2 regions of the Mammaliicoccus lentus genome follow, and region 2 is predicted to be linked to the other one. Evidence: predicted binding sites of a transcription regulator. Region 2 holds the regulator's gene; the other holds the start of a gene.
What was found. Region 2 encodes CtsR, which represses protease genes until heat stress. Its sites were predicted from a motif close to ATGGTCAATAAAGGTCAAACA; they were not measured.
Positions count from the first base shown of each region.

Region 1: the regulator CtsR is predicted to act here: its motif matches at 14,371-14,391, upstream of clpB (ATP-dependent chaperone ClpB).

Region 1 covers NZ_OX344834.1:2,071,767-2,087,447, reverse strand. Annotated here, with positions in the region: gene addB (helicase-exonuclease AddAB subunit AddB) at 1-1,430, shown strand, start outside; gene addA (helicase-exonuclease AddAB subunit AddA) at 1,430-5,068, shown strand; gene ACNMOQ_RS10280 (DUF418 domain-containing protein) at 5,068-6,195, shown strand; gene ACNMOQ_RS10275 (fumarylacetoacetate hydrolase family protein) at 6,272-7,177, shown strand; gene ACNMOQ_RS10270 (YisL family protein) at 7,418-7,762, shown strand; gene ACNMOQ_RS10265 (alpha-amylase family protein) at 7,885-9,306, shown strand; gene ACNMOQ_RS10260 (CoA-disulfide reductase) at 10,108-11,439, opposite strand; gene ACNMOQ_RS10255 (DegV family protein) at 11,445-12,290, opposite strand; gene ACNMOQ_RS10250 (Cof-type HAD-IIB family hydrolase) at 12,303-13,115, opposite strand; gene ACNMOQ_RS10245 (metal-sulfur cluster assembly factor) at 13,235-13,543, shown strand; gene ACNMOQ_RS10240 (Crp/Fnr family transcriptional regulator) at 13,595-14,287, opposite strand; gene clpB (ATP-dependent chaperone ClpB) at 14,461-15,681, shown strand, end outside.
Region 2 covers NZ_OX344834.1:2,676,097-2,691,777, forward strand. Annotated here, with positions in the region: gene ACNMOQ_RS13305 (PIN/TRAM domain-containing protein) at 1-1,038, opposite strand, end outside; gene radA (DNA repair protein RadA) at 1,060-2,430, opposite strand; gene ACNMOQ_RS13315 (ATP-dependent Clp protease ATP-binding subunit) at 2,586-5,051, opposite strand; gene ACNMOQ_RS13320 (protein arginine kinase) at 5,071-6,078, opposite strand; gene ACNMOQ_RS13325 (UvrB/UvrC motif-containing protein) at 6,080-6,616, opposite strand; gene ACNMOQ_RS13330 (CtsR family transcriptional regulator) at 6,631-7,092, opposite strand; gene ACNMOQ_RS13335 (NupC/NupG family nucleoside CNT transporter) at 7,268-8,488, shown strand; gene pdxT (pyridoxal 5'-phosphate synthase glutaminase subunit PdxT) at 9,237-9,815, opposite strand; gene pdxS (pyridoxal 5'-phosphate synthase lyase subunit PdxS) at 9,817-10,704, opposite strand; gene pdxR (MocR-like pyridoxine biosynthesis transcription factor PdxR) at 10,812-12,203, shown strand; gene ACNMOQ_RS13355 (FUSC family protein) at 12,359-14,251, opposite strand; rRNA gene rrf (5S ribosomal RNA) at 14,345-14,459, opposite strand; rRNA gene ACNMOQ_RS13365 (23S ribosomal RNA) at 14,663-15,681, opposite strand, start outside.

The DNA.
Region 1 (15,681 bases), 600 kb from region 2:
CACTGTTTACAGACTTAGAAGTAGAATCACTTAAAGCGAGTGTCGAGATAGAACCTATACAGTTAATGGAACATGAACACCAAAGTCAAATTCATATATTCCAACACTTAAACGATTATTTGAATGATGAAATAGTAAACGATATTTGGCTAGATGCTTTTAAAGCTGTACAAGAAATGCATCATCTAGATTCAACGATAGAATATCTAACTTCAGCATTAACTTATAAGAACGATTCTGTTCAGCTCAATACTGAAGTTTCAGAGTCATTATATGGCGAAAAAATTAACGCAAGTGTTTCTAGGTTCGAATCTTACAATAATTGTCCATTCCAGCATTTTGTTCTGCATGGTTTAAGATTGAACGAGCGATCTAAATATCAAATACAAAGTGTAGATATGGGGAATATTTTCCACCAAACATTGAAATACATTTCTGACGAAGTTAATGGCGATTTTAGTAAATTATCTGCACAAGCGATGACGAAATTAATCAATGAAGCAATTGATGAGAGCTTACCAAAAATTCAGTTTGATGTTTTACATCGAACAGCTCACTATCGTTATTTGAAATTGAGAATTCAAAATATCCTTAAATCAACACTTGAGGCGATGAAGTATCAAACAAGTAACTCTAAATTTAGAGCATATCAGTTTGAACTTAATTTTGGTGCGACTTCTAAACATGAACTGAAGACTACGCCTTTAAAAACTAATAGAAATATTCCAATTCAAATAAGAGGGCAAATTGACAGACTAGATGTATTCAAGAGTAGAGAACGTGATTATGTTTCAATTATTGATTACAAATCCTCTGAAACAAGCCTTGATTTAACTAAAGTATTGTATGGTAAACAAATGCAAATGTTTACTTATTTGGACGTAGTATTGCAAAATAAAGAACTTCTAAACTTAAGCGAAAATGTTTCACCTGGAGCGCTACTTTATTTCCATGTACACGAACCTAGACTTAAAGCTACAAACTGGGGTGAAATACCTGAATTAACAGATGTTAACAAACAAACATTAGAAAAATTCAAAATGGATGGTTATGTTAATAGAAATCCAGAAGTTGTAGATGCGCTAGACAGTAAGCTATTAGACGAACTTAAATCAGATATGATACCAGTTACTAAGAAAAAAGATGGCGACTTAAATAAAAATAGTAAAGCGCTAGACGAAGAACTTTTCTATAAATTAATTAATAAAAATAGATCTAACTTCGTAGAAACTGCCTCACAGATTATGGATGGGCACACAGAAGTAGCTCCGATTGAATATAGAGGAGAACTACCTTGTAGATTCTGTGAATTTAAGTCAGTTTGTCATATCGATCCTATTACGGACGCACATCAATATAGAAGAATTGATCATACTTTAAGTAAAGATGAACTTATAAATATGTTAAGAGAGGAGGAAGAAGACGAATGATATCTATTCCAAAAAAGCCACATGATGCACAATGGACTGATGATCAATGGAATGCAATATACTCTGAAGGTCAAGATATACTTGTAGCCGCTGCAGCCGGAAGCGGTAAGACAGCTGTACTTGTGGAACGCATCATTCAAAAAATCATGCGTAATAAACAAGATGTTAATAGATTGTTAGTCGTTACTTTTACAAACGCAAGTGCTAGAGAAATGAAAGCGAGAGTAAATGCCGCTATTCAAAAAGAAAGTACTAAACATCCAGAAGATGAGCATTTAAAATCACAAAGAATTAAAATTCACCAAGCACAAATATCGACACTTCACAGCTTTTGTTTATCTCTTATTAAAGCTCATTATGATGAGATTGATATTGATCCAAACTTTAGAACAGCTAACGAAGTTGAAGGAATAGTGCTTTTAGAACAAGCGATTGATGATGTATTAGAAAGTTATTATGAAAAAAATGAACAATCATTTATAGATTTAGTTGAACATCTATCGAATGACCGTTCAGACGACCAACTGCGAACAATTGTGAAAAGTTTATATCGATTTAGCATTGCGCATGCTAAACCTTTTGAATGGTTAGATTCATTAGATGAACCATATTACAACTTAAATCAAGATCATTTATACTTTCAAATGATGGATGAAATGATAAAAAGGAAATTAAACAGTGCTAAAAATGTTCTATATCAATCTATAGATTGTTATCAAAATTTAAATGCTGTTGATGCGCACATGACATATCTTGAAGGAGAGCGTGTGTGGATTGATGAAGTAATCGAAGGTACGAAATCATTAGAGAGTATTAGCAACGATTTGAAAAAGAAAAAAATACCTATGAACTCTAGCAAAGTTAAAAAGGAAAATGAAGGCGACGAACAACTACTTGAATTAGGGAAAGATTATCATAAAAAATATATTAATGAGTTAAACGACTTGAACAATAACTATTTAAGTCGAGAAAGAGATTATTTAATCCAAGATATGCAAAGTATCGCACCTCGTGTTGAAGTACTTGCTGAAGTGACTAAAGATATTATTCGATACTTTAGAAAACTGAAACAAAATAAACGTATTATAGATTTTTCAGATTATGAACATTTAGCGTTAGATATTTTAACAAATGAAGATGGAGAACCTTCTGAAATAGCTCTACAATACAGAGAACATTTCGAGGAAATACTTGTCGATGAATATCAAGACATGAATAGAGTACAAGAAGCTATCATTAATTGTATAAAAACAGGTGACGAATCCAATGGTAATTTATTTATGGTTGGTGACGTTAAACAATCAATTTATAAATTCAGACAAGCAGAACCTGAGTTGTTTATAGAAAAATATAAACGCTTCAATTCTGATGGAAATGAAACTGGAAAAGTTATAGATTTATCTAAAAACTTTAGGTCTAGAAGAGAAGTGTTAGATAATACCAATTTTATCTTCTCTCATATGATGGACGAAGAAGTTGGGGAAATAGAATATAACGATGAAGCTAAACTTTATTATGGTGCAGATTATGACGAGCAAGAAACACCATTAGAAATGGATATTTTAGTTGAAGAATCCTTTGAAGAAACAGATAATAATTTAATTGAAGCTAAACATGTAGTAGAAAAAGTCCAATATATACTGGAAAATAAAAGCGTATATGATAGGAAAACGAAAGAATATAGACCTGCAACTTATAAAGACATCGTCATTTTAGAACGTGGTTACGGAAATGCTATGCATTTACAACAAGTGTTTAAAGACGCTAATGTTCCATTTTATGTTCAAACTAAAGAAGGTTATTTTGAACAAAATGAAGTTAGATTAATGCTTTCGTTCTTAAGAGTTATCGATAACCCGTTACAAGATAAATATTTAGTCGGACTTATGCGTTCTGTTGCTTTTCAATTTAAAGAAGATGAATTAGCAGAAATAAGAAATAAAGCACCACAAGAAGTCTATTATCTAGATTCTATACATCAGTATGTTAAGCACCCAGAAGCAGACGAGCAACTTGTAGAAAAACTCAATCAATTTTTATCTCAGCTTAAAGGTTACCAAACGTTAAGTAAGTCTATACCTGTGTGGCAATTATTAGATCAGTTATATAACGATTATTATTTGATAGCATATTATAGTGGTCTAACAGGTGGAGTTCAGCGTAGACAGAACTTATACGGTTTACTAAATAAAGCGGTACAATTTGAAGCTTCAAGTCTTAGAGGGATATTCCAATTTATTCGTTTTATTGATGAACTAATTGAACGTGGACAAGATTTTGGCCAAGAGAGTGTTATCGGTCCTAACGATGATGTTGTGAGGATGATGACAATTCATAGTAGTAAAGGGTTAGAATTTCCATTTGTTATTTATTCAGGTACGAAAAGAGAGTTTAATCGTAAAGACTTAAGTAAGCCCGTTGTATTAAACAATCGATATGGTATGGCGTTAAATTACTATGATGTTGAGAACGAAATAATCTATCCATCACTTGCTTCGATTATTTTCAAAAACATTAATGAAACTGAAATGATTTCAGAAGAAATGAGATTAATTTATGTTGCATTAACTAGAGCGAAAGAAGGTCTATATTTAATTGGTCGCGTTAAAAATGAAGAAGCAATAGATAAGTTAGGTCTTATTCAAGCGAACCAACATGGTATGTTGGACCCTGGCTTCAGAATGAGCGCTAAATCTCCATTTGATCTAATTGGTACAATACTAGCAAAGTCAAAACAAAAAGGCCTATCTAATGCTATTCCATTTACAACTGATCAAAGTGAAAAATTTAATATAAACATCATTAAAGAAGAAGAAAATGTAGACGAAGATATTGCAGATGAAGATAAACCAACATTAGAAAACTTATTAAACTATAGACCTTCAGATAAGAAGGACCAAATATTAGAACAAATTAGTTATGAATATCCAAATAAAGATTTATTAAATATTGCCGCTAAACAGTCAGTTTCTGAAATAAAGCGTCAAAAAGAAACAGAGGAAGCGGGGACCGACTATCAAATTGTAAGACAATATCAAGTTGGTGTTAGGTCTTATGATCGACCTAAATTCTTATCAAAAGAAAAACGGGATAGTGCTGAAATTGGTACATTAATGCATGCAGTAATGCAACATCTTCCACTTCAAAAAGGTGGTTTAAAAGAGGATGAAATAAAACCATTTGTACAATCATTAATTGATCAAGGAGTGCTACCAGAAGATGCAATCGGTGATTTAAGGTTAGATCTTGTTCATGCATTTACACATTCCAATTTATATGAATGTTTAGTAGATGCAGATAAAGTTATAAGAGAAGTACCATTTGTAGTTGGCCAAAATGATATTGATCAAGATGTTAAGTTAAATATTAAACAAGATGATAATAAACCAATTATCCAAGGGATGATAGACTGTATTTTTATCAAAGATGGGAAAGTTTCATTTATAGACTATAAGACAGATGCATTTATTGTACGTCGAGGAAAAACTAAAGAAGAAGTAGCAGAAACAATGATGAAGAAATATGAAGTACAAATGCAATACTATAAAAAAACATTAGAAACAATTTTACAACAACCTGTTGAAGGATATTTATATTTCTTCCAATATGGTACGAAACACATCAAGGAGAGCAATTAATGGCGAAAGAAAGAATATTTAGTATAGATGCGTTGAGAGGTTTTAGCTTACTAGGGATTATATTAATGAACATTTTAACATTTGCATATCCTTATCAAGTGATTAATCCATTTGAGTTTTTCCAACATCAAGACGGTGCTTTGTTTAAAGTAAGTTCATTATTTATTATTGCTTCATTTTATCCAATATTTGCGTTTTTATTTGGATATGGTTTATCAATTATGTACGATAATAGTATAAAAAGAAATATTGATTATTATCCAATGATTATAAGAAGATTACTATTCTTACTGTTGCTAGGTGTTATTCATGGTATTTTTCTATTCTATGGAGACATACTCGCAACATATGCTTTACTTGGTTTTATAGCGATTATATTTGTTAGACTAAAACCAAGTTATTCATTAGTAGGATTATCAATAGGTTTCGGTATACTTGCGCTATTGTATATCTTACCTATGGTGTTATTGCAAGATGTTACAGAACTAGAAAATTTTGTTGGTTTACAAGAATTAGAACGTGTAAATAACATATTAATAAGTAGTGATTATTTATCAATTATGGGATTTAATTTAAAATATTTTGGTATGAATATTTTAAATGTTATTTTAGTAGGACCTTTTAGTATTTTACCTATAATGCTATTTGGTATTTATGCACATAAGAGTAATTGGTTTAACAAAATTACACAACATAAAAATCTCTATATTATCGTAGGAATAGTGGTATTTATTTTAGGACTATGTGTTAAAATGATTCAAATTATGCATGCTGGTTCAACGATTTCACAATTAATCAGTCAAATGTTAGGTGGACCGATTGTAGCATTGAGTTATATTATCTTCTTCGTATTATTGTGTGAAGATAAAACAGTTCGAAAAATATTATCACCACTTCAAAATATAGGTAAATTAAGTTTAACAACTTATATTACACAAAGTATTATTTGTATGTTTATATTTTATGGCATTGGTTTTAGTTTATACGGTAAATTATCAGTATCTACAATTTATCTGATTGCACTAGCTATATTCGCTGTACAATTGGTTGCAAGTCATTTTTATTTAAAAAAATTCAAGCAAGGACCAATTGAAAAAGTATGGAGAAAAGTAACATATTTAAAATAATAGTTTGAAAATAATGCGATTTATCAAAAAATTCGGTATAATGGGTCACAAGAACAAGAAGGAGCTGACAGAGTGGATGAAATTTTTAACTTTTAAATATAACGATATTACTTCATATGGTGTTAAAGTAAAAAGAGAAGATGCAGTATGGGATTTACGCAAGGTGTTCCAAGACTTTGGAGAAGAAAAATTTAATCCAAAAACATTATTAGAAGGCTTACAAGAAAATGTTAATGTTGATTTTCAAGAAGCGGTAAGAAAAGCTGTAGTTAATGTAGAAGAAACTGCTCAAAAAGCCGATTATAAATATAGCTTTGAAGACATTGAGTTTTTACCACCCGTTACGCCAACAAATAATGTGATTGCTTTCGGACGTAATTACAAAAAACACGCTGAAGAATTAAATAATGAAGTAAATAGATTATATGTATTTACTAAAGCAGCATCATCATTAACTGGTGATAATGCAACAATTCCAAATCACCAAGATGTAACAGAAAAATTAGATTACGAAGGTGAACTAGGAGTTGTAATAGGTAAATCAGGAGAAAAAATACCACGCGGTTTAGCATTAGACTACGTATATGGTTATACGATTATTAATGATATTACTGATAGAAAAGCTCAAAAAGAACACGATCAAGCATTCTTATCTAAATCATTAACAGGCGGTTGCCCAATGGGTCCATATATCGTAACTAAAGATGAGTTACCAATGCCAGAAGACGTAAACATTGTTACGAAAGTAAATAATGAAATTAGACAAGATGGCAATACAAACGAAATGATTTTAAAAATTGACGAATTAATCGCAGAAATTTCTAAATATGTTGCGTTACATCCTGGAGACATTATTGCTACAGGAACGCCAGCAGGTGTTGGCGCTGGTATGAATCCGCCACAATTCTTACAACCAGGTGATGAAGTAAAAGTAACGATTGATGGTATCGGTACTTTAACAACATTTATAAGCGAAAAATAATTTATAAATACTGGCATAGAGTCTGGGACATAATTAATGTCTCAGGCTCTTATTATTTATAATGGTAATCGAAATTTTAAAGATTTTTGTTAAATTCGAATTTCATGAAATTTAATTTTGTATAAAATGTGAATTATAAGTGAAATTTAAATAAGGACGCTAAATTTTAGATGTTTCTTTTAGTTACTATGTTATAATGCTTATTGGAATAGAAATATTAATATTTAGGGGGAACTTAAATTGACACATTTCCATATTTTTAGTTGGTTAGTAACAATTATTTTATTCTTCGTAGTCTATGTTAAAGTTACAAATAAACCAGTTCATATGGTCTTAAGATTGTTTATGGTATTTACACTTGTTTCTGGTGTTGTATTATTTATTCAAGCTATGGGTATCGACGGCATGCTATACGGTATTAAATTATTATTAGGACTTATCGTAATTGGCTTAATCGAAATGACTATTGCTAAAAAGAAAAAGAACAAAAACAGTCAAGGTTTCTTAATAGCCACAATTATCGCTATGGTACTTACAATTCTACTTGGTAGTTACTTACCAATGGGCGTATTACATTTCGGATAATTTTATTTAAAAGATTGCTAGTTACTAGCAATCTTTTTTTATGACAATTTCATGATGGGCTATCAGTAAAGTAAACGTTTTAGTATAATAGAGATAATTGGGTAATAAAGAGGGTTGAGTATATGAAAAAATGGACAAAGTTAGTTTTAAGTGTCATGTTAATGGCGCCAATTTTTAGTGGATATGTTTTTGCTGAAGAAGAAGAATATGAAGATGTAAAATATCCTAGAATATATAGTTTAGTCGTAGATAGATTTATGAACGGAAACAATGAGAATAATAAAATGATAAAGAATAATGATAAATCTAACGATCTTCCTTTAGGTGGGGACTTTCAAGGAATATCATCTAAACTAGAATATATACATGATATGGGATTTAATACGATACATATATCGCCAGTATTTGAACACGATAAAAATGACTTTTTAGGTTATAAAGTAAAGAACTATGATGGTATTGATAAAGTGTTAGGTGGGGAGAAAGCCTTTAAATCACTAATCGATAAAATACATCAAAAAGATATGGAAATTGTAGTAGATATGCCTGTTACTTATACGTCAGAATTCAATAAATCTATTGATGGCGATTTAAATAATATACAAAAATCATATTTCAAAGATGATAAATTTATAGATTTAAAAGATCCTGAAAACCAAGGATTGTATAAAGCAAAAGTAGAATCTTTTGTTGAAGAATATCAAGTTGATGGGGTATCTATGAATATTGTTCAAGATGGTATAGATGCAGAAGAGTTTATACCTGAAGGTGTTGAATCTTACGGTATTATCAATAAAGACGGTATAAAAGCTAACAACTTTACACATTTATCATCAAATAACATGAGAACCTCTTTGCAAGACGCTTTTAAAAATGTAAATACTGATATACCTACATATAATAAAAGTAATGAAGTACTAATGGCAGATACTTGGTTCACAGAACGATTTACTAAACATGCAGCTGATGAAAATATGTTCCCTGGCACACGTATAAAACAATTAATGACTTATATGTGGGGATATAAAGGCCCAATTATGATGAATTACGGGACTGAAATAGCTGCAAACGGTAGTAAAATAGAAACAATCAACCAACTGCAGAACTTTAGAACGGATAAAGAAGTAGTAGAATACTTAGAAAAGGTTTCAAATACTTTTAAACAGTATCAAGAATTATTTGAAGGAACAGTTAAAGTATTACCTCATGATAAAGGAACGATGTTGTATTATTATGATACAAATACAATAGATTATATTCTTAATGTTAATGACTCAAGCAAATCTAAAAAAGTAACAATATCAGGGGAAGATATTGAAAAAAATAAAATGCTTTCTGGATTAATTGTAGGAGATAACATTAAGAAGAAAAACAATGAATATAATTTGATAACTGATCGTGAAGAAACAGAATTATACGCGATAATAAAAGAGCGAGGTTTAAATAACACTTACTTCGTAGCTGCAATAATGGTTGTCGTATTATTTGGTTTATTTATATATTTAGTATCCCGAAAAAGTAAAAAACAAAAAATGAATAAATAAATTTAATAAGAAAAAGGACCTTTACGTTTGCGAATCCAAACGAAAAGGTCCTTTTTAATGTATATATTTGTATGTATTGAATAACGAGGTAAAAAGTCGGTTGATGTAGTGAACGAAGTATAAGGTAGGGTGTAGTTATGGTGTTGTTGTGATATTATTGTTGACACGTTTTGCAAGAAGTGACAATAAGAGTATCGTTATTGACACGTTTAGCGAGAAGTGACAATATGAGTATCGTTGTTGACACGTTTGGTGAGAAGTGACAATAAGAGTATCGTTGTTGACACGTTTGGTGAGAAGTGACAATAAGAGTAACCGAATGTTGCAAGACGAGTCCCACGTGCAACATAGCGCCTCCGAATGTTGCAAGACGATGTCCACGTGCAACATAGCACCCCCGAATATTGCAAGACGATGTCCACGTGCAACATAGCACCCCCGAATATTGCAAGACGATGTCCACGTGCAACATAGCGCCTCCGAATGTTGCAAGACGCGCTCCACGTGCAACATAGCGCCTCCGAATATTGCAAGACGATGTCCACGTGCAACATAGCACCCCCGAATATTGCAAGATGCGCTCCACGTGCAACATAGCGCCTCCGAATATTGCAAGACGCGGCCCACGTGCAACATATCGCCCATATTATAAGCGATTTATATCCCGACTCAAATATATAACCACATCGCTATAATATAAAACCCCCCACTAAAGTGCAGTTATACTAACTTTAGTGGGGGATAACGTGTTTATTTAAATTTTATTAATCATCATACGCTCGATTAATTCGCTCTAGTTACTTATTTATTTTGTGCTTTGTATCCTATCATATTCACGATATCTTTTGGACTAGAGAAAGGTGGGGCATATGCAATTTCAATTTCTTTTAATTCATCTACTGTTAAACCACCGATAATAGCTGTTGAGAGAATATCGATTCGTTTATCGGCTCCGTCTTTACCAACCGCACAAGCTCTTAATATTTTACGAGTTTCTTTATCGAAATAAACGCGCAATGTTAGTGGTTCAGCATTTGGGTAATATCCTGCATGCTGTTTTTGAGTTTGTTCTACTACTGAATAATCGTATTGTTTTAATTCCGCTTCAGTAACACCGACACTTGCTAATGCATAATTAAAGAAGCGAACGATATTCGTACCTAAAAGGCCTTTAAATGAAGCTCTATCATTCTGTTTATTAATTTGTAAGTTTTCAGCAATCAATCCTGCCGCTCTATGCGCACCCCATGCTAGTGTGATACTTGTACGTTTTTTAGTATGGCGATAAAATGTTTCGATGACATCACCAAGCGCATATACATCTTGAACATTTGTTTCGAAAAATTCATTTACTGGAATATATCCTTTATCGTTTAATTGAACTGAGGAGGACTGTAACCAGTCGCTATTAGGTTTAATACCAACTCCAGCAATGATTAAATCGTATTCTTCTACTTTTCCAGATTTAAATGATACCGTGCGATCTTCTACATTTGTTACTTCTTCATTTAAACGGTAATTGATAGCGCGATCTTCAATTTCATCAAATATAGATTGGTTCAAGTCTTTATCCATACTTTTATTAATATGATCGCTTCTGTGAATCCAAGTAACATCAATACCTCTGTAATAAAGATTTTCTAATATTTCTAAACTGACATAACCTGCACCAATTATAAGAGCAGATTGAACATTTTTTTCTTCTATAAATTGTTCGATTTTATCAGTATCTACTAAATTTCTTAACGTAAATAATCTATCAGATTGAACAGGTAGTTGATTAGCTCTACATCCTGGACTTAATATAAGCTGGTCATATTTATCTTCGAATGTTTCGCCTGTTTCATGATTTTTAATCGTAATTGTTTTTTCTTTATCATTTAAAGCAATGGCTTCATGAAAAGTTTTTACGGTTATATTTTTCTTTTCTTTGAATTGTTCTGGTGTTGCAGATAACATGTAATCTCTATCTTCAACGACTTGACCTAAATAATAAGGTAAACCGCAATTAGCGAAGCTCATGTCTCTATCTTTTTCGTATACGACGATTTCACTTTCATTATCAAGTCTTCTAATTTGTGATGCGACAGTTGCGCCACCAGCAACAGCACCTATAACTATAATTTTATTCATGTCGGTCACTCCTTATAATAGAAAATGGCAACAGTACCACTTCCAGTATGTGAACTAATAACAGGACCAATGTCAGATATATTAACATCTTTTGGTTTTAATGATTCGACCATTAATTCTTTGATTTTCTCCGCTTCTTCTAAATCATCAGAATGTGTTATATAAATAGTTTGATCACTATAATCGCTATTTTCGTTTTTCATTTTTTCAATTATCGCATGCCATAACTTTTTTGAACCGCGATACTTTTCAATTGGTACAAGTTTACCTTCTTCAACATGGAGTAATGGTTTAATGTTTAGTAATGTACCTAAAAATGCTTGTCCTTTAGATAATCTACCACCACTTGCTAAATATTTTAAATCCTTAACAGTAAATAAATGTCTAATTTTTTCTAGTTTGTTTTTAATATATTCATCAATTTCTTCAAATGAATAATCTTGATTAATTTTATCTTGCACATCTAAAATCATTTTACCAAGACCCATAGAAGCACTTAATGTATCATAAATTGTAAGGTCTAAATCAGGATATTCATCTTTGATTTGTTCTTTGACTAAACATGCTGTTTGATATGTACCACTTAAAGCACTGCTGAATGCTAAGTAAATAGCTTTTTCTTTCTTTTCTGCTACTTCAGTGAAAACTTTAGTCATCTGTTCCATAGTTGCTTGGTTTGTCTTAGGGTGTTTATTTTCTTTTATAGCTGCTAATACTTCATCATTAGATATTTCATATTGATCGACCTTACTTTCATCATCAATCACGATACCGTATGGTAAAAAGTAAAAATCATGCTCTTTAATTTGTTCTAATGTTAAATCAGAACCACTATCAACTATCATTTTCATTTATATAACCCCCTACATATTTAAATCAAAATAATTATTTAAGTATTTTCCAATACCATCAGCATTATTCGTGTCTGTAACGTCATTTGCTATTTCTTTTAATTCAGGTATCGCATTTCCCATAGCCACACCATAGTTAGCAAATTGTATCATTTCATAATCATTATCTTCGTCTCCAAAAGCGATAATATTATCAAAATCAATGTCTAAATATTCAGCGACATATTTTACACCTTTCCCTTTATTAATTCCTTTTTTAACGATTTCAATTACAGGGAAGGGTGCACCCCAACGACGATGTTCTATATGTTCAGCATAATATTTGCTTAAATGTCTTTTAATTCGAGGAATCTCGTCATCTTCCGCTTGTATTAATAAACTTGTCGGAGATTCAGGTAATAATTTATCTAGTTCTCCATATTTGATTTCTGGGTCGCCCATGCTAAAACCTTCGAATAAAGTTTGATCATAGTTATTAATATAAACTTGATCACGCACTTCAGCGATTATATTTTTTATATTTAATTTACTCACATCGTTGAAAATTTTTGTCGCAATTCGAGCGTCTAATTGTTCATGTACGGGTTCGAAACGATTGTCATGAGGATGATGAATAAGTGCGCCATTAAAATTGATGATAGGTGTATTCATCTGCATAGCATTATAATAATCTATACTCGCTCGATATGGTCGACCAGTGGAAATGATAATTTCATGACCAGATTTTTTTAAATATTGTAATACCCTCTTCGTATAAGTTGGGATTTTCTTTTCATCTGTTAATAAAGTACCGTCTAAATCTAAGCAGATTAAATGTTTGTCCATACCGATAACTCCTATCTTTTTTTCTATCTTCTTACACTATAATATCATATCATTTTCTTTATCGTACGCTTTAAATTTGATATATTATATATAGTAACTTTTAGAATGAGGTGAAAAACATGGAAGAAGCAATGAAAGAAAGCATCTTAGGAGCATTGGAGAATGTTATTGACCCAGAGCTTGGAATTGATATCGTTAACTTAGGTCTTGTTTATAATATTGATTTAGACGACGAAGGATTATGTACAGTAGAGATGACATTAACTTCAATGGGTTGTCCAATGGGGCCGCAAATCGTTGATATGGTTAAAACAGCATTAGCTGAATTACCTGAAATCAAAGAAACTGAAGTAAATATTGTTTGGACACCACCTTGGGATAAAGACAAAATGTCACGCTATGCTAAAATAGCACTGGGCGTTAGTTAATATTATAAAAGAAAAACAGGCTGAGATATATAAATGTCTCAACCTGTTTTTTTATTCTATTCTACAAATAGATAGGGGACAATTATCGCAGTTAATAGCGTTTTTTAAATAATTTAAATCTTTAATGATAATCGTTTTATGTTTAACAGATACAATATTTTCTTTTTTTAAATGACTTAACATACGATTAACGCTTTCTCTTGTGACATTACAAAAATTCGCTAATTCATGATTAGTTAATTCGACATTTATTAATATGCCTTCTTCATCTGCGACACCATAAGTATTTGCTAGTTTAATAAGAACAGAATAGAATCCTCCTGTTTTGCCAAGTGTATAAATATCTCTAATTTGATATTCATGTTTTTCATTTTCGTTTTGCACCCATAGCAACCATTCATATTTAAGCACTTCGTCATTTAAAATAGCTTCTTCAAAATCTTTTTTCGGTAATTTAATAATGGTTGCATTTTCTTTTGTTTTTGCGGATAGAGTGTGAGTCTTTCTGCCACAAAATAGTGTAGTAGAACCGAATATGCTCCTCGGACCAATTAATTTCGTGTTGAACTCTTTTCCATCTTCCATAATACGGTGAAGAATAACTTTTCCTTCAATTACAACATAAATGTGATTACTTAGGTCTCCAGAATGGTATATATAATTGTGAGCATTAAAATGCATACGCTGACCATGAGATATAATATACTCAATTACTGAAGTTGCTTCTGTGTATGTCGTTTGCAAATGATCACTTCCCGTAAGTATTATTCAATTATATTTTACCATATAATGTAATTGTAAAGGTTGGAAAATTTAAAAGCTTTATATTTGTCAAAGAAGGTCAAACAGTATATAATAAAAATAGGTCAAAGATAGTCAAACTATATTGACCGTTAAAAATTAAAGAGGTGATACATTTGGATATTAATCAAATGACATATTCAGTGCAAAGTGTTATTGAAAAAGCACAACAATTATCTCAATCTCAACAACTACAAAATATTGAAATCGAAGCTGTATTATTATCAGCATTAAATGAAGACGAAAGTATTTTTAAAAGAACTTTAGATAGAGCAAATATTGATACAGAAGATTTGGAAGAAGCATATAATAAGAAATTAAATCAATATTCTGTAGTGAAAGGTGACAATATTAAATACGGACAATATATTTCACCTAAACTAAATGAGTTATTTAATAAAGCAGATAAAATTAAAGAAGAAATGCAAGATGATTTCATGTCTATGGAACATCTATTAAAAGCAGCAATTGAAGTTGATCAAACGACTCAAGAATTTGTCGGAAACAAAAAGGAAGTTGTAAACGAAATTATAAATAAAATCAGGGGAGGAAATCGAGTGACATCACAAAATCCAGAAGTACAATATGAAGCATTATCAAAATATGGAAGAGATTTAGTAGAAGAAGTCAGAAAAGGCAAAATGGATCCAGTTATCGGAAGAGACGAAGAAATTAGAAATACTATACGAATTTTAAGCCGTAAAACTAAAAACAACCCAGTATTAATCGGTGAACCAGGTGTAGGTAAAACAGCAATCGTTGAAGGGTTAGCTCAACGTATTGTAAAAAGAGACGTTCCTGAATCACTTTTAGATAAAACAATTTTTGAATTGGACTTATCAGCATTAGTTGCTGGTGCAAAATATAGAGGTGAATTTGAAGAAAGATTGAAAGCTGTCTTGAAAGAAGTTAAAGATTCTGAAGGGCGGATTCTATTATTCATCGACGAAATCCACATGTTAGTCGGCGCTGGTAAGACAGAAGGTGCTATGGACGCAGGTAACATGTTAAAACCTATGCTTGCTAGAGGTGAATTACATTGTATTGGTGCAACAACTTTAAACGAATATCGTCAATACATTGAAAAAGATTCTGCATTAGAACGTAGATTCCAAAAAGTAAATGTTAGTGAACCAGATTTAGAAGATACAATTTCTATTTTAAGAGGTTTAAAAGAAAGATATGAAGTTCACCATGGTGTTAGAATCCAAGATAGAGCAATAGTGGCAGCAGCAGAATTATCTGATCGTTATATTACGGACAGATTTTTACCTGACAAAGCGATTGATTTAGTAGACCAAGCATGTGCAACAATTAGAACTGAAATGGGATCTAAT
Region 2 (15,681 bases):
AATAATTCTTCCAGATGACGTTTGTAATAGACTCATTACTTCTACAACTATTGTTTTGCCGATATATTCTCTACCTTTTTCAATAACAACCATTGTACCGTCATCTAAATATCCAACACCTTGGCCATCTTCTTTTCCTATTTTAGTAATAAGTAATTCGAACTGATCGCCTTGATGCACAATTGGTTTAATTGCTTCAGACAAATCATTAACATTTAAAACTTTAATACCTTGTACAGAACACACTTTATTTAAATTATAATCTGTCGTAATAATACTTGCGTTATATTTTTTAGCTAAAACAATCAATAGTGCATCTACATCTTTATGGGTAGAATTAGGTTCAATGATAGAAATAGGAAAATCAGTATCCTTCAATGAATTTAACATATCTAAACCACGTTGTCCTTTATCTCTTTTCAAACTATCTTTTGCATCAGCAATAACTTGTAGTTCTTCAATTACGCCTTGAGGGACTAATATTTCACCGTCTAAAAATTGGCATTTCACGACATCAAGTATACGACCATCAATAATGGCACTAGTGTCTAACAATTTAGCGTTTCTCGCAGTAGTTTGTCTTGTTAATGAGTTCGAAATATTCTCTGGGAACAACCTAAGAATTTCTTCACGCTTTTGTAACCCGATTTGAAAGCCTAAATAACATAAAAAAGCAGCAATAATAATAGGTAATATATGTTTCAATACGGGAGCGCCAATCATTTCCAATATAAACGAAACCATTACAGCAATCATTAGACCAATCATAACACCAATAGTTGCGAAAAATATTTCTAAAATACTTCTCTTTAACAAATATTTTTCACCTTGATCAGCCATATACACAATTTTATCGATTAAAAAACCAAACAGCAGAAATATAACGACTGCCCCGATTAGACCATCAATATATGGGTTAGTAAGTACCTCTTTAGGTTGTATACTAAAAGCGTTAATCAACTCAGGAATAACTAGAATACCGACCGAGGATCCTATAACTAAATAACATAGAATGATGAGGGCTTTTAAAATTTTCATACGTCAACCTCCTAATGGTTTCTATGCATTAAAGGCAATTTTCAATGCTTCTCTCGTTGTAGAAACACCAATAACTTGTGTGCCTTCTGGGAACTCTAAACCTTTTAAATTATTTTTCGGTACGATGATGCGTTTAAAACCTAGTTTAGCCGCTTCCTGAACACGTTGGTCAATTCTAGCAACCCTTCTTACTTCTCCAGTTAAGCCGACTTCACCAACAAAACAATCGTCTCCTTTTGTTGGTTTATCCTGAAAACTAGATGCTATTGCTATTATAATACTTAAGTCAACTGCTGGCTCACTTAATTTAACACCACCAGCGATTTTAATGTATGCATCTTGTTGCTGTAGTAAGAAATTTTCTTTCTTTTCAAGTACTGCCATCAACAAGCTCAATCTATTATGGTCTATACCTGTAGCCATCCTTCTTGGATTATGGAAAGTTGTTGGCGTTACTAATGCCTGTACTTCAACTAATATCGGTCTAGTTCCTTCCATAGTCGCAACAATAGTCGAGCCAGCCACATGTTTTGTTCTTTCTTCTAGGAACATTTCTGAAGGATTTTTCACTTCGTTTAAGCCAGTTTGTTTCATTTCAAATATACCCATTTCATTTGTTGAACCAAAACGGTTTTTAACTGCTCTTAATATTCGATAAGCGTGATGTGTGTCCCCTTCAAAATATAATACGGTATCCACCATGTGTTCTAGCAATCTAGGACCTGCAATTTGTCCATCTTTCGTAACATGTCCAACGATGAATGTTGCTATATTCATTTGCTTAGCAATATGCATTAAATTCTGTGTACATTCTCTCACTTGAGATACTGAACCAGGAGCCGACGTAACTTCTGGATGGTATATAGTTTGTATTGAATCTATTACTAATACATCTGGCTTTTCTTTTTGAACCATACTATGAATAATTTCTAAGTTTGTTTCAGCGTATACATTTAGTTCGCCTGAATCTTCAACGAGTCTTTCTGCTCTTAATTTAGTTTGTCTTACCGATTCCTCACCAGAGACGTAAAGTACGTTTTTCTGTTGTGATAGAGCGGCACAAATTTGTAATAATAGTGTCGATTTACCGATACCCGGATCTCCACCTATTAATACAAGCGACCCTTCTACTACTCCGCCGCCTAATACGCGGTTAAATTCATTAATTTTCGTTAAAATTCTAGGTATGTCTTCATCTTTAATGTCTTTTAATTTTTCTATTTTTTGTGCTGGTACATCTGATTTAAATGTATTTTTAGGCCCTTTTGTTTCTTTATGTTCTATTGTTTCTTCCATTTGATTCCATGCGCCACAATTAGGACATTTGCCCATCCATTTTGGCGATTGGTACCCACAGGCTAAACATTCAAATATTACTTTCTTTTTCGCCATTCATGATACCTCCGTGTTAATTGAATAGTTATATTTTAAACTTGGCAGACTTGAAAAACAAATTTATATACTTTTTTCTAACAATAAAAGTCCGCAAACCTTTATTATATATGGTTTGCGGACTCATTATATTATTTAAGTTAAAATTTTCTATTTTATACTTTTGAAGTTTCTTCTTCTGATTCATCTTCTTTATGATCTGATAAATCAAATTTAAATTCGTCATCGCGATAATCTACTACAACGTCTTTACCAACTAAATCTTGACCAGACAAGATTAATTCACTTAGATTATCTTCAACATTTTTTTGGATTGAACGTGTTAATGGTCTAGCACCATATTCAGGGTCAAATCCTTCGTCTGCTATTTTCTCTTGAGCTGAGTCAGTTAAGCTAATATGAATACCTTGTTCTGATAAACGTTTAGTTAAATCGCTAGCCATCTTAGAAACAATTTCTTTAAGATGTGGTTTTTCTAGTTTGTGGAATACAATGATGTCATCTACACGGTTTAAGAACTCTGGTCTAAATTGTTGTTTTAATTCGTCCATCATTGTTTTTCTAATCGTTTCATAGTCTGGACCACTATCTTTAGCAGCGCCAAAGCCAACGAATTTAGCATTTTGAAGTTCTTGTGCACCTACGTTTGATGTCATTATGATAACTGTATTTCTGAAATCCACTTTACGTCCTTTAGAATCTGTTAAGTGACCATCATCTAATACTTGTAACAAGATATTAAATACATCTGGGTGAGCTTTTTCAATTTCATCGAATAATATAACTGAATATGGTTTACGTCTTACATTTTCAGTTAATTGTCCACCATCATCATGGCCAACATAGCCTGGAGGAGAACCAACTAAACGACTGACAGAGTGTTTTTCCATAAACTCACTCATATCTACTCTAATCATTGCGTCTTCTTCACCAAACATTGCATCCGCTAATGTACGTGCAAGTTCCGTTTTACCTACACCAGTAGGTCCTAAGAAGATAAAGCTACCAATTGGTCTTTTCGGATCTTTCAATCCAGCTCTCGCACGTCTAACTGCTTTAGAGATAGATTGTACTGCATCATTTTGACCAATTACACGATTATGAAGAATAGATTCTAGGTTTAGTAATCTTTCTGATTCAGTTTCATTTAATTTCGTAATTGGAACACCTGTCCAATTTGCTACTACAACTGCAATATCTTCAGCTGTTACGCAAGTGTTTTTCTCGCCTTGGACTTTTTTCCATTCATTTTTAGTCTCTTCTAATTGTTTTTCAAGTTTTGTTTGTTTATCTCTTAAATTAGCTGCATTTTCAAATTCTTGAGAGTGTACAGCTGCATCTTTTTCTTTTTTAACTGTTTCTAATTCCGCTTCAAGTTCTTTGAGACTTGGTGGTGTTGTATAATTTCTAAGTCTTACTTTTGAACTTGCTTCATCAATTAAATCAATTGCTTTGTCTGGTAAGAAACGGTCTGAGATATAACGGTCACTCATAGTTACTGACGCTTCAATTGCTTCATCTGAAATATTGATGCGGTGATGTGCTTCATAACGATCTCTTAAACCTTTCAAGATTGCAATTGAATCTTCATTAGTAGGTTCATCAACAGTAACTGGTTGGAAACGTCTTTCTAATGCTGCATCTTTTTCAATATATTTACGATATTCATCTAAAGTTGTCGCACCAATACATTGTAGTTCACCGCGTGCTAGAGCAGGTTTTAATATATTAGAAGCGTCTATAGCGCCTTCTGCTCCTCCAGCGCCAATTAACGTGTGTAACTCATCGATAAATAGCACAACGTTGCCCGCTTGGTGAATTTCTTCCATTACTTTTTTCAGTCTTTCTTCGAATTCACCACGATATTTTGTTCCGGCAACAACTGTACCCATATCTAATGACATGACACGTTTACCTTTTAATGTTTCTGGTACTTCGTTCTGTATGATTGCTTGCGCTAAACCTTCTACAATCGCAGTTTTACCTACACCAGGTTCACCGATTAGTACAGGGTTGTTTTTAGTTCTTCTACTTAATACTTCTATTACTCTTGTAATTTCATCTGAACGGCCAATTACTGGATCTAATGTACCGTCTTCTGCGATTACAGTTAAATCTCTAGCTAAACCATCTAATGTTGGTGTTGCTTGATTTTTAGTAGCTTGAGCGTTTTTAGAGCCTTGTTCAGGACTACCTAGTGATTTCACTACTTGTGCTCTTGCTTTTGTAATATTTAAATCTAAATTAGCAAATACACGAGCTGCAACGCCTTCATTTTCTCTAATAAGACCTAATAATAAGTGCTCTGTACCTACGAATGTGTGATTTAATTTTCTTGCTTCATCCATAGATAGTTCGATTACTTTTTTAGCTCTAGGTGTATAATGAATTGCGCCAACTTGCTCTTGTCCTTGGCCAATTAAATTTTCTACTTCTTTTGTTACTTTTTCTTCAGTAATACCAAAAGCATCTAATACTTTTGCTGCGATACCTTCAGGCTCTTTCATTAAACCTAAAAGTAAATGCTCTGTGCCTATATTTGAATGGTTTAATCTCATTGCTTCTTCTTGTGCATGTGCTAAAACACGTTGTGCACGTTCTGTTAATCTACCAAATAGCATAAACTAACCTCCTATTTATTTATATGTTTTCTCTTAAAAATGTTGCCCGTTTTTCGTTTACTGAAACGTCTTCTTCTTCATTTTCAAAGAATGGTGTCTGTATTGTAACCATTAAATGATCAAAATTAAAGTTTTCCCTCTCGATATGACCTAAATCAATACCAAGTTTCATTTCACTTAAGCGAAGTGACGCTTCTTCAACCGACATTAATTGTGCTGATTGGAGTATACCTTTTGCTCGATGTACTCTATCTTTTGTTTCCATATGATTAAAGCGATTAAGTCTATTTCTAATTTGTTCTTCTTCGTGTATGATTTGTTCTACAATTTGCGTCAAATCTTCTATTATTTCTTGTTCGGTTTTACCTAAAGTTAATTGATTAGAAATTTGATATACATGGCCTAAAGCACCTGTACCTTCACCATATATACCACGAATTGTATAACCAAATCGATTAATCGCTTGGCCAATTCTTTTCATTCGCTTCATTATACTCAAACCAGGTAAATGCAACATTACACTTGCTCTCAAACCTGTTCCGATGTTCGTAGGACAAGTTGTTAGAAAACCGTGTTGTTCGTCATATGAAATTGTTAAATGCTTGTCTAACTCATCATCAAGTTTAGACGCTGTTTCATATAGTTCATTTAATACAAGATTATTACCCATCACTTGGATTCTTACGTGATCTTCTTCATTTATCATCACGCTTGTCGATTCATCTTCGTTTAATAGAACAGCAGCACCGTATTCTTGTTTCGTTAATGCTGGACTAATAAGATGTTTAAAAACCAATTTGTTTTGTTCAAGTTCAGATAAATCTGATAAACGAACTAATTTTAAGTCTGATAAAGCTTTGCTCACTTTATCAATTACCCTATTGCCTATTTTGTCATCTTCAAATTTGAGCGGATGAACTTCATCTTGAAGGTTTCGAGCAAGTCTAATACGAGAGCTCATGATGATTGGTGAATTTGTCTTCTCTTTCATCCAATCACTAATATGCTCATTTATATGTTCTTCCATTCTACTTGACCTCGCCTTCTGCTTTCAAAGCTTTAATTTCATCTCTAACAACTGCTGCGTCTTCAAAAGCTTGTTCTTCTATCAAACCTTGTAAGACCTTTTCTTTTTCAGCTATTTGTTGTTTAAGTTGTATTTTACTTCTTGATGAAACTGGTATTTTACCTGTATGCTCACCGCTACCAGCTTGAACTCTTCGGATGATTTGAGGAACATCATCTTTAAACGTCTCATAGCAATCATGACAACCGAATTTTCCGACTTTAGCTATATCCGTTAAAGTCATACTACAAGTTGGACAGCGCTTCTCTTCTTGAGGCTCAACCTTTTTAAAGTTTATACCGTGCTTACCTACAAGATATTGTAAAAATTGATTCACAACAAATTCTTGGTCTAAATTTTGATCATTTACGTGATCGTCTTGAAAATAAAAATGTTCTGAAGCACAACTTTTACATATCCATTGCTCTGTTTTATGCTTCTTTCCTGCCGATGTTAATTGAATTGTTGCTTCTTCTTTACCACAAATTTCACAAAGCATACTGTCACTCCTTTTTAATTATAATGTATGACTGCCAATATTCGTTTCAATATATTTGCTCGAATAATATCTCTAAATGGTATTTCTATTTGTAAAGTATCTCTGTGTATACTTTGTATAATCATTTTCTTTTCTCTATCTGTTATTAATTTGTTTTCGTACAAACCATCAACGATTCTAAATGCATTTGCTTGAGAGATTTCATCGCCAACTAAATCTATTAAATGTCTAATGAACGCTGACTGACTATTTGTCTCGACTTTGGATATACGAATATATCCACCGCCACCTCTTTTACTTTCTATGGCGTAACCATGTTCATTAGTAAACCGTGTTTTAATGACATAGTTTAATTGCGAAGGTACACAATCAAACTTCTCAGCAATATGTGCACGTTTGATTTCGACGACCTCACCTTGAGCTTCTTCAAGCAACTGCTTTAAGTATTGCTCAATGATATCCGACATATTGTGCATTAATCATCACCTCTTTTGACCTTCTTTGACTATATTATATGTTCTGCTGTTTATTATTTCAATTAATTTGTTTCTTAAAAAAATTATTATTTTTGTGTACCGCTTTCATAAAAAATAAGTTATGATATAAGATAGGTTATTAAAGAGAATAATTCTTGGGAAAGGTGTGTGTGTTATGCATTTTATTATCGGGATTATCGGAATATTAGTATTCCTATTTCTAGCATGGGTAGTAAGTTCTGATAAGATGAAAGTAAGATGGCAATACATAGGATTAATGATTGTAATCCAATTTTTATTTGCATTCTTACTATTAAAAACAACAGGTGGATTAACTGTTATCGGTGGTATATCGAACGGCTTTAGTTATATCATTGACAAAGCAATGGAGGGTATTAACTTCGTCTTTGAAGGCGTCGCAAATATCGATCCAAAAACGAACAAACCTGTTTCAGTATATTTCCTTAACGTACTGATGCCGATTGTATTCGTTTCAGCGCTAATTGGTATCTTACAATATATTAAAGTTTTACCACTTATTATTAAATACTTAGGGTTCGTTATTTCTAAAATTAACGGCATGGGTAAACTAGAATCATATAACGCAGTTGCCTCTGCAATTTTAGGACAATCTGAAGTATTTATTTCAATTAAAAAACAACTTCCTTTAATTCCTAAACACCGTATGTATACTTTAACTGCTTCAGCAATGTCGACAGTTTCAGCATCTATTATCGGTGCATATTTTACAATGGTTGAGCCTAGATATGTGGTTACAGCTATCGTCTTAAACTTATTTGGCGGTTTTATAATCGCTTCAATCGTCAATCCTTATACAGTAGATGATAAAGAAGACGACATAATGATAGAAGAGTCTGGAGAAAAACAATCATTCTTTGAAATGCTTGGAGAATATATTTTAGACGGATTTAAAGTAGCAGTTATTGTTGCAGCAATGTTAATCGGGTATGTAGCCATGATTGGTTTATTAAACGGTGTTACTGCTAATATCTTCTCATTTGTATCTGGCGGATCAATTTCTTGGGACTTCCAAACATTAATTGGATTCGTATTTGCGCCATTTGCATTCTTAGCTGGTATCCCGTGGGCTGATGCAGTCCAATCTGGTAGTATTATGGCAACAAAAGTACTTTCAAACGAGTTTGTTGCGATGGGTATTTTACCAAAAGCTGAAATTTCTGAAAGAGCAAACGGTATTATTTCAGTATTCTTAGTTTCATTTGCAAACTTTGGTTCTATCGGTATCATCGCTGGTGCTGTTAAATCATTAAATGATGAACAAGGTAATAACGTTGCACGTTTCGGATTAAAACTATTATACGGTGCGACATTAGTATCGTTCTTATCAGCAACTATCGCTGGATTTTTCTTATAATATAATGAAACAGGGTGAGACTTTTATTAATGTCTCACCCTGTTTTTATTTATGATTAATTGAGAAGAATGTGATACCTCTCTAAAGGGCTAGTGATTGTAAACAAGCTCGTTACATTTTCTAACGGGCAAGCGTTTATAAACAAGCACGTTAGCGCTGTAAAATGCTTTGATTTTTATTAATTCCACTTAAATTTTGTACGAAATCAACGGCTAACGGGCTAGAAATTTTAAACAAGCTCGCTACATTTTCTAACAGGCAAGAGTTTATAGACAAGCACGTTAGCGCTATAAAAAGCTTTGATTTTTATTAATTCTCCTTAATATATGTACGAAATCAACGGCTAACGGGCTAGAAATTTTAAACAAGCTCGCTACATTTTCTAACAGGCAAGAGTTTATAGACAAGCACGTTAGCGCTATAAAAAGCTTTGATTTTTATTAATTCCCCTTAATATATGTACGAAATCAACGGCTAACGGGCTAGAAATTTTAAACAAGCTCGCTACATTTTCTAACAGGCAAGAGTTTATAGACAAGCACGTTAGCCATACATTTCTTATTAAACGATTTTATAAAGTGCTGACGCCCGAGGGAATAGTATGAGCGAGAGACTACAGGCTCGAGCCATACCCTAGGCAAGCATGCACTTTCAAAATCTTATACATAAATCCTCCTAATATGTTAATCAAAATTTAAACAGATTAGGAGGATGACTTTAAGCTAGAGCTTCATGTCTCACCCTGTTTTTATTTTATTACTTGTGCATGATATTGAACGACAATTTCTTCAATAAAATATTTCATAATTTTATAATCATCTGTTAATTCCGGATGGAAAGAAATACCTAAGTATTGATTTTGTCTTACAGCTACAATTTTATCTTCAACAGTCGATAGAATATCTACATCCTCATGTACTGATTGAATATGAGGTGCTCTTATAAATACAGCATTCACTGTCTCATCAATACCTTTAACTTCCAAGTATTCTTCAAAACTATCTACTTGTCTACCGAAGGAATTTCTTTCTACTGTTACATCTAATTTATTTAAATGGCTTTCTTGCCCTATTACTTCAGTAGCCAATAAAATAAGTCCTGCACATGTACCATACATAGGCAAATCACTTTTTCTTAAGGCTTCTGTAAAGCCATATAAATCCATCAACCTTCTCATTGTAGTAGATTCCCCACCTGGCAATACAAGTCCATCTAAACCACTTAATTGATCAACAGTCTTAACAGTAATGCCTTCATGTCCAGATTGTTCAATATGTTTTAAATGCTCTCTAACAGCGCCTTGTAAACCTAATACACCTATTTTCATCTTACCAACCACGCTCTTGCATACGTTCTTCTAAAGATAATTGATTAATATCCAACCCTTGCATAGCTGGTCCTAATTCTTTAGAAAGTTCCGCAATCAATTGATAGTCTTGATAATGAGTAGTTGCTTGAACAATTGCTTTTGCAAATTTTTCTGGTGCTTCTGATTTAAAAATACCTGAACCGACGAATACACCATCAGCACCTAGTTCCATCATTAATGCTGCATCAGCAGGTGTTGCTACACCGCCAGCTGCAAAGTTTACAACAGGTAAACGGCCTAAATCTTTAATTTCTTTTAATATTTCATATGGTGCGCCAATGTTTTTAGCTTCAGTCATGATTTCATCATCGTTCATAACAACTAATTTACGCACTTCAGCATTTACTTGTCTCATATGACGAACCGCTTCAACAATATTCCCTGTACCTGGCTCACCTTTAGTACGTAACATCGCTGCACCTTCACCAATTCTTCTAGCAGCTTCGCCTAAATTACGACAACCACATACAAACGGAACTGTAAATTCATCTTTTTTCAAATGGTACTCTTCATCTGCTGGTGTTAATACTTCTGATTCATCTATATAGTCTACACCCATCGATTCTAATACACGTGCTTCTGTAATATGACCAATTCTTCCTTTAGCCATTACCGGAATCGATACAGCATTCATTACTTCTTCCACAATTCGGGGATCAGCCATTCTTGCTACACCGCCTGCAGCTCTGATATCAGAAGGCACGCGTTCAAGTGCCATAACTGCGACAGCTCCTGCTTCTTCAGCTAATTTAGCTTGCTCAGCGTTAACAACATCCATGATAACGCCACCCTTTTGCATTTCTGCCATACCTCTTTTAACTTTATCTGAACCTGTAATCTTAGACATTTATTACTTCCTCCTTTTAAATCGCTTATTTGTAGGTTATACTAAATTCTGAACTGGTAAAAGTGCCAGATTTACAAAAATATAAGTGGTCAGAATGAGGGATTATTATGGAAATGCTAATGTTTAATATAAATCGCAATATCGATGTACCTATTTATCAACAACTTTATGAAAACATTAAACAAAATATTATTAATAATGTTATGCAACATAATGAAAAATTACCTTCAAAAAGACAGCTCAGTCATTACTTATCTGTTAGCCAAACTACAATAGAACATGCATATCAACTTTTAAGCGATGAAGGGTATATACATAGTAAAAATCGTTCAGGATTTTACATAAACGATATTGTAAACTTGCCAGTAACATATAAAACAAAAATTACAGACGAAGATATTCAAACTGAAAAAACATACAAATATTCATTCAAATTAGGTGCTATTGATAAAGAACATTTTCCACTAGATCAATTCAGGAAATTTTCTAAAGAGGCATTTGATTATTCACAACTTTCATTATTGGACAGTGGGCATAAGCAAGGAGATTATGAATTAAGAAAAGAAATCAGGCACTATATCTTCCATAGTAGAGGTGTTAATTGTTCACCCCAACAAATTATTGTAGGTTCATCAACTGAGCAATTACTCTCTATCATCACAGATCTTATTTCAAACTCTACTTACATGATAGAAGATCCACTTTATAAACAAGTAAGAGATTTATTGAAAAGAAAACACGTACCTTTCGAATTTATATCAGTCACTGAAAACGGTATTGATATTGAACAAATTAAAAAATTAAACAACGAAGTCGTATATATTACGCCAAGTCATCAGTTCCCTACAGGCGTCATTATGGATTTAAAGAGGCGCACACAACTCATAAAATGGGCGTCTGAAAAGCAGACACGATATATTATCGAAGATGACTATGACTCAGAATTTAGATATAGTGGACGTCCTGTGCCTGCATTACAAAGCTTAGACAACACAGATAGGGTCATTTATGTCAGTACGTTCTCAAAGTCGATTTCCCCTTCTCTAAGAGTTGCATATGCAGTCTTACCTAAGAAACTCATGCAACAGTATCAAAATAAAACAAATATAGAAGGTGGCACTGTACCTAGACATACACAATATATATTAAGCCGATTTATGAATGAAGGTTTTTTTGAAAGACACCTAAATCGCATGAGAAAAATATATAGAAGTAAACGAGATATTATATTAAATGAACTCATGAAATATCCAAATGATTTTAAAGTGTCAGGAGAATTAACAGGCATGCATTTTATATTGACGGTAGTTAATGGCTTAACATTAGAAGAATGCTTACACCGTATAAAAAAATGTGATATAGATATTAAACCTTTAACACACTATCGATTTAAACAAAGTGATCATACTCCTCATTTTGTATTAGGCTTTGGAGGGATTAAGATAGACGAAGCTAAAGAACATATTGAAGCATTAATAAAGTGTTTGATGGAAGTATAATAAAAAAGGAGCGAGACAGAAATCTCATTTTAATAAAAAGATTTCGTAGTCCCACCCCGGCAAGGATGACTAGGGTTGAAAAAAGCTTGATATACGCGCATTTTCAATCCAGTCAGCTACTGCCATTATAATGAAAGAGAGGCTGAGACATGTATTTATGTCTCGGCTTTATAACCTATTAAATTTTGTAATTTCATGAGTTCATTTCTTATGCTTTGGAATTCTTTTAATTTTGGAAGTTCTATAATATCGTATCTGACATTAAACTCTACTTTTTTGCATATATTCTCATAAGTTGTTAAATAAAGGCCGATTTCTTCATCTGTTAAGGTGCTTAAATTACCTCTTCTATAGGCTTGCTCGAGGGTGAATGCTAAGTGTTCAACTGTGAAAATAATTGGATAAACATACTCAATTTTTTTAACATCATTATCTATTTCATTTAGTGCTGCTTGATACATTGCTTTTGTATTCATAATCTCTGTTTGCATTTCTCTAATGAGTAAAGTATCTATTAAATTAATATGATATTTATTTGATGAAAATAGTGTATGTAATAATTGTGATTGTATTCTTAATGTATTAATTATTGTTTTAGGTAGCTTTTTGGAAGCTTGCTTTCTACCTACTATTAACACTCCTATCAAACCAATAGCAGAACCAATCATAACATCAGTTATTCTCGGCAAGATAAGATAAGTATCAAAGTGTTTAGTAATCGCTGCTGACATTAATAATACGTTTGGTGTGATGAATGTGACAGCTATTGTATAATTCACTGCAATGAGCAATTCTGCTGCTGCCATAAGAATAGCCATTAAAATAACAATAGGCCATGTACTTGGTTCAAAATACAATATAACAACAGCTACTAATGTACCTATAATTGTGCCAAGTGTTCTTTGAAATGCCCTTTGTATCGTAGATAAAGAAGACGTACCTAATAAGACTGAGCAACATGATACCGGAATCCAGTAAGCACGTTCAAATCCTATCCCAAATGCTATAATAACAGATACGAACAAGATAATACCATACTGCATAGATTGCATTAGAACTAAAGAGTTTTTAGAAAAATTTTCTTTAATTGTTTTAGAATACATAGGTTTATGATGAATAATTTTCTTATCTATTTGAAGCTCATTTTCATTTAACAAAGCTTCAGCATCATAGATAAGCTTAACTAGTTCATTAATATAAGGGTCATCCCCGTTATAATACTTAATATCATAATTTAAGTCTGATTTTCCTTCTAATCTTTCGCATATGTAATTAAGTGCGACACTTATTTCATTAGGTAAACTTTCATAACCTCTTGATGATAATTCTAAGCTTTCTGACCAAATTTCATCAGCTTTTTCTTTAAGTAACAATAAGCGATTATAATCTCTTTTATTATTCCAAAATGCTTTAGCAGTAGTTAAAGTTAGCGAGGCTTGATTGATTGTATTAAGTGTTTGACTTCTTGCTTTATTAAATCGTTCACCTTTAAAATTCTCCACTAAATAAGATAAGTTTTTATAAATATTTAGTACACTTTCAGTTTCAGGCTTTTTATGATTAAAAAATGCATCAACCATTACTACTAATGCACTCACTAAACCACCACATAAAACTAATGAACCTCGTAATAAGAAGTCTTCAGGGGCTATGGGCATAATAGAAGCTATACTATAAGTTAATATAAAGAATAACGATGATGGACCTGGAACTTGTAAAGATTTAAGAATAAAATGCGCACTCATGCCTATTAAACCTAATACAAAAGCATATAAGAAAGGCGTTGTAATAGTAATGCTCCCTAGCATTAAACAGATACTTAACATTATAGATACAGTAATAACCTTTCTTATTCTAGATGGGTATGAACCATTTATAATGTATATATGACTAAATGAGCCTAAAAGAGCCGTTAAACCTAAATCAAATCGACCGACAATAACACTCGTAGACAAGATGGTAAAAACAATTATAGCTTGCATAATTGCCTTTTTAATTGCTATATTTTGCATATTTACTTTGAACATCACTTCGAAATATTTCTTCATTTATAACAACTCCTATCTTTTAAGTTTTAAGTCAAAAAAAAGAGACCTAACAGGTCTCGAGTGCGGCTCATCGCATCCATTTTATAAATATTTGCCCGGCAACGTCCTACTCTCGCGGAACGTAAGCCCAACTACCATCGGCGCTAAAGAGCTTAACTTCTGTGTTCGGCATGGGAACAGGTGTGACCTCTTTGCTATCGTCACCAGACAAAATACTTGCTTGAGACAATCGTTTACATACTTCCTCATCACTGCTGGCTTCCGCATTCATTTACCGGAGTAAACTCATTTGTCATCCATTGTGATTCGTCGTCTATAAGCGTTTTCTCTTCGCAACGTTATGAGAATGTATTGCACATTCAAAACTAGATAGTAAGCAGATTTTACGGCTCAAAAACCGATTTTAAAAATTTGATTAAGTCTTCGATCGATTAGTATTCGTCAGCTACACACATTACTGCGCTTACACCCCGAACCTATTAACCTCATCATCTTTGAGGGATCTTATAACCGAAGTTGGGAAATCTCATCTTGAGGGGGGCTTCATGCTTAGATGCTTTCAGCACTTATCCCGTCCATACATAGCTACCCAGCTATGCCGTTGGCACGACAACTGGTACACCAGAGGTATGTCCATCCCGGTCCTCTCGTACTAAGGACAGCTCCTCTCAAATTTCCTACGCCCACGACGGATAGGGACCGAACTGTCTCACGACGTTCTGAACCCAGCTCGCGTACCGCTTTAATGGGCGAACAGCCCAACCCTTGGGACCGACTACAGCCCCAGGATGCGATGAGCCGACATCGAGGTGCCAAACCTCCCCGTCGATGTGAACTCTTGGGGGAGATAAGCCTGTTATCCCCGGGGTAGCTTTTATCCGTTGAGCGATGGCCCTTCCATGCGGAACCACCGGATCACTAAGTCCGTCTTTCGACCCTGCTCGACTTGTAAGTCTCGCAGTCAAGCTCCCTTGTGCCTTTACACTCTGCGAATGATTTCCAACCATTCTGAGGGAACCTTTGAGCGCCTCCGTTACTCTTTAGGAGGCGACCGCCCCAGTCAAACTGCCCGCCTGACACTGTCTCCCACCATGATCAAATGGTGCGGGTTAGAAAGTCAACACAGCCAGGGTAGTATCCCACCAGCGCCTCCACGTAAGCTAGCGCTCACGTTTCTAAGGCTCCTACCTATCCTGTACAAGCTGTGCCGAATTTCAATATCAGGCTACAGTAAAGCTCCACGGGGTCTTTCCGTCCTGTCGCGGGTAACCTGCATCTTCACAGGTACTATGATTTCACCGAGTCTCTCGTTGAGACAGTGCCCAAATCGTTACGCCTTTCGTGCGGGTCGGAACTTACCCGACAAGGAATTTCGCTACCTTAGGACCGTTATAGTTACGGCCGCCGTTTACTGGGGCTTCGATTCGTAG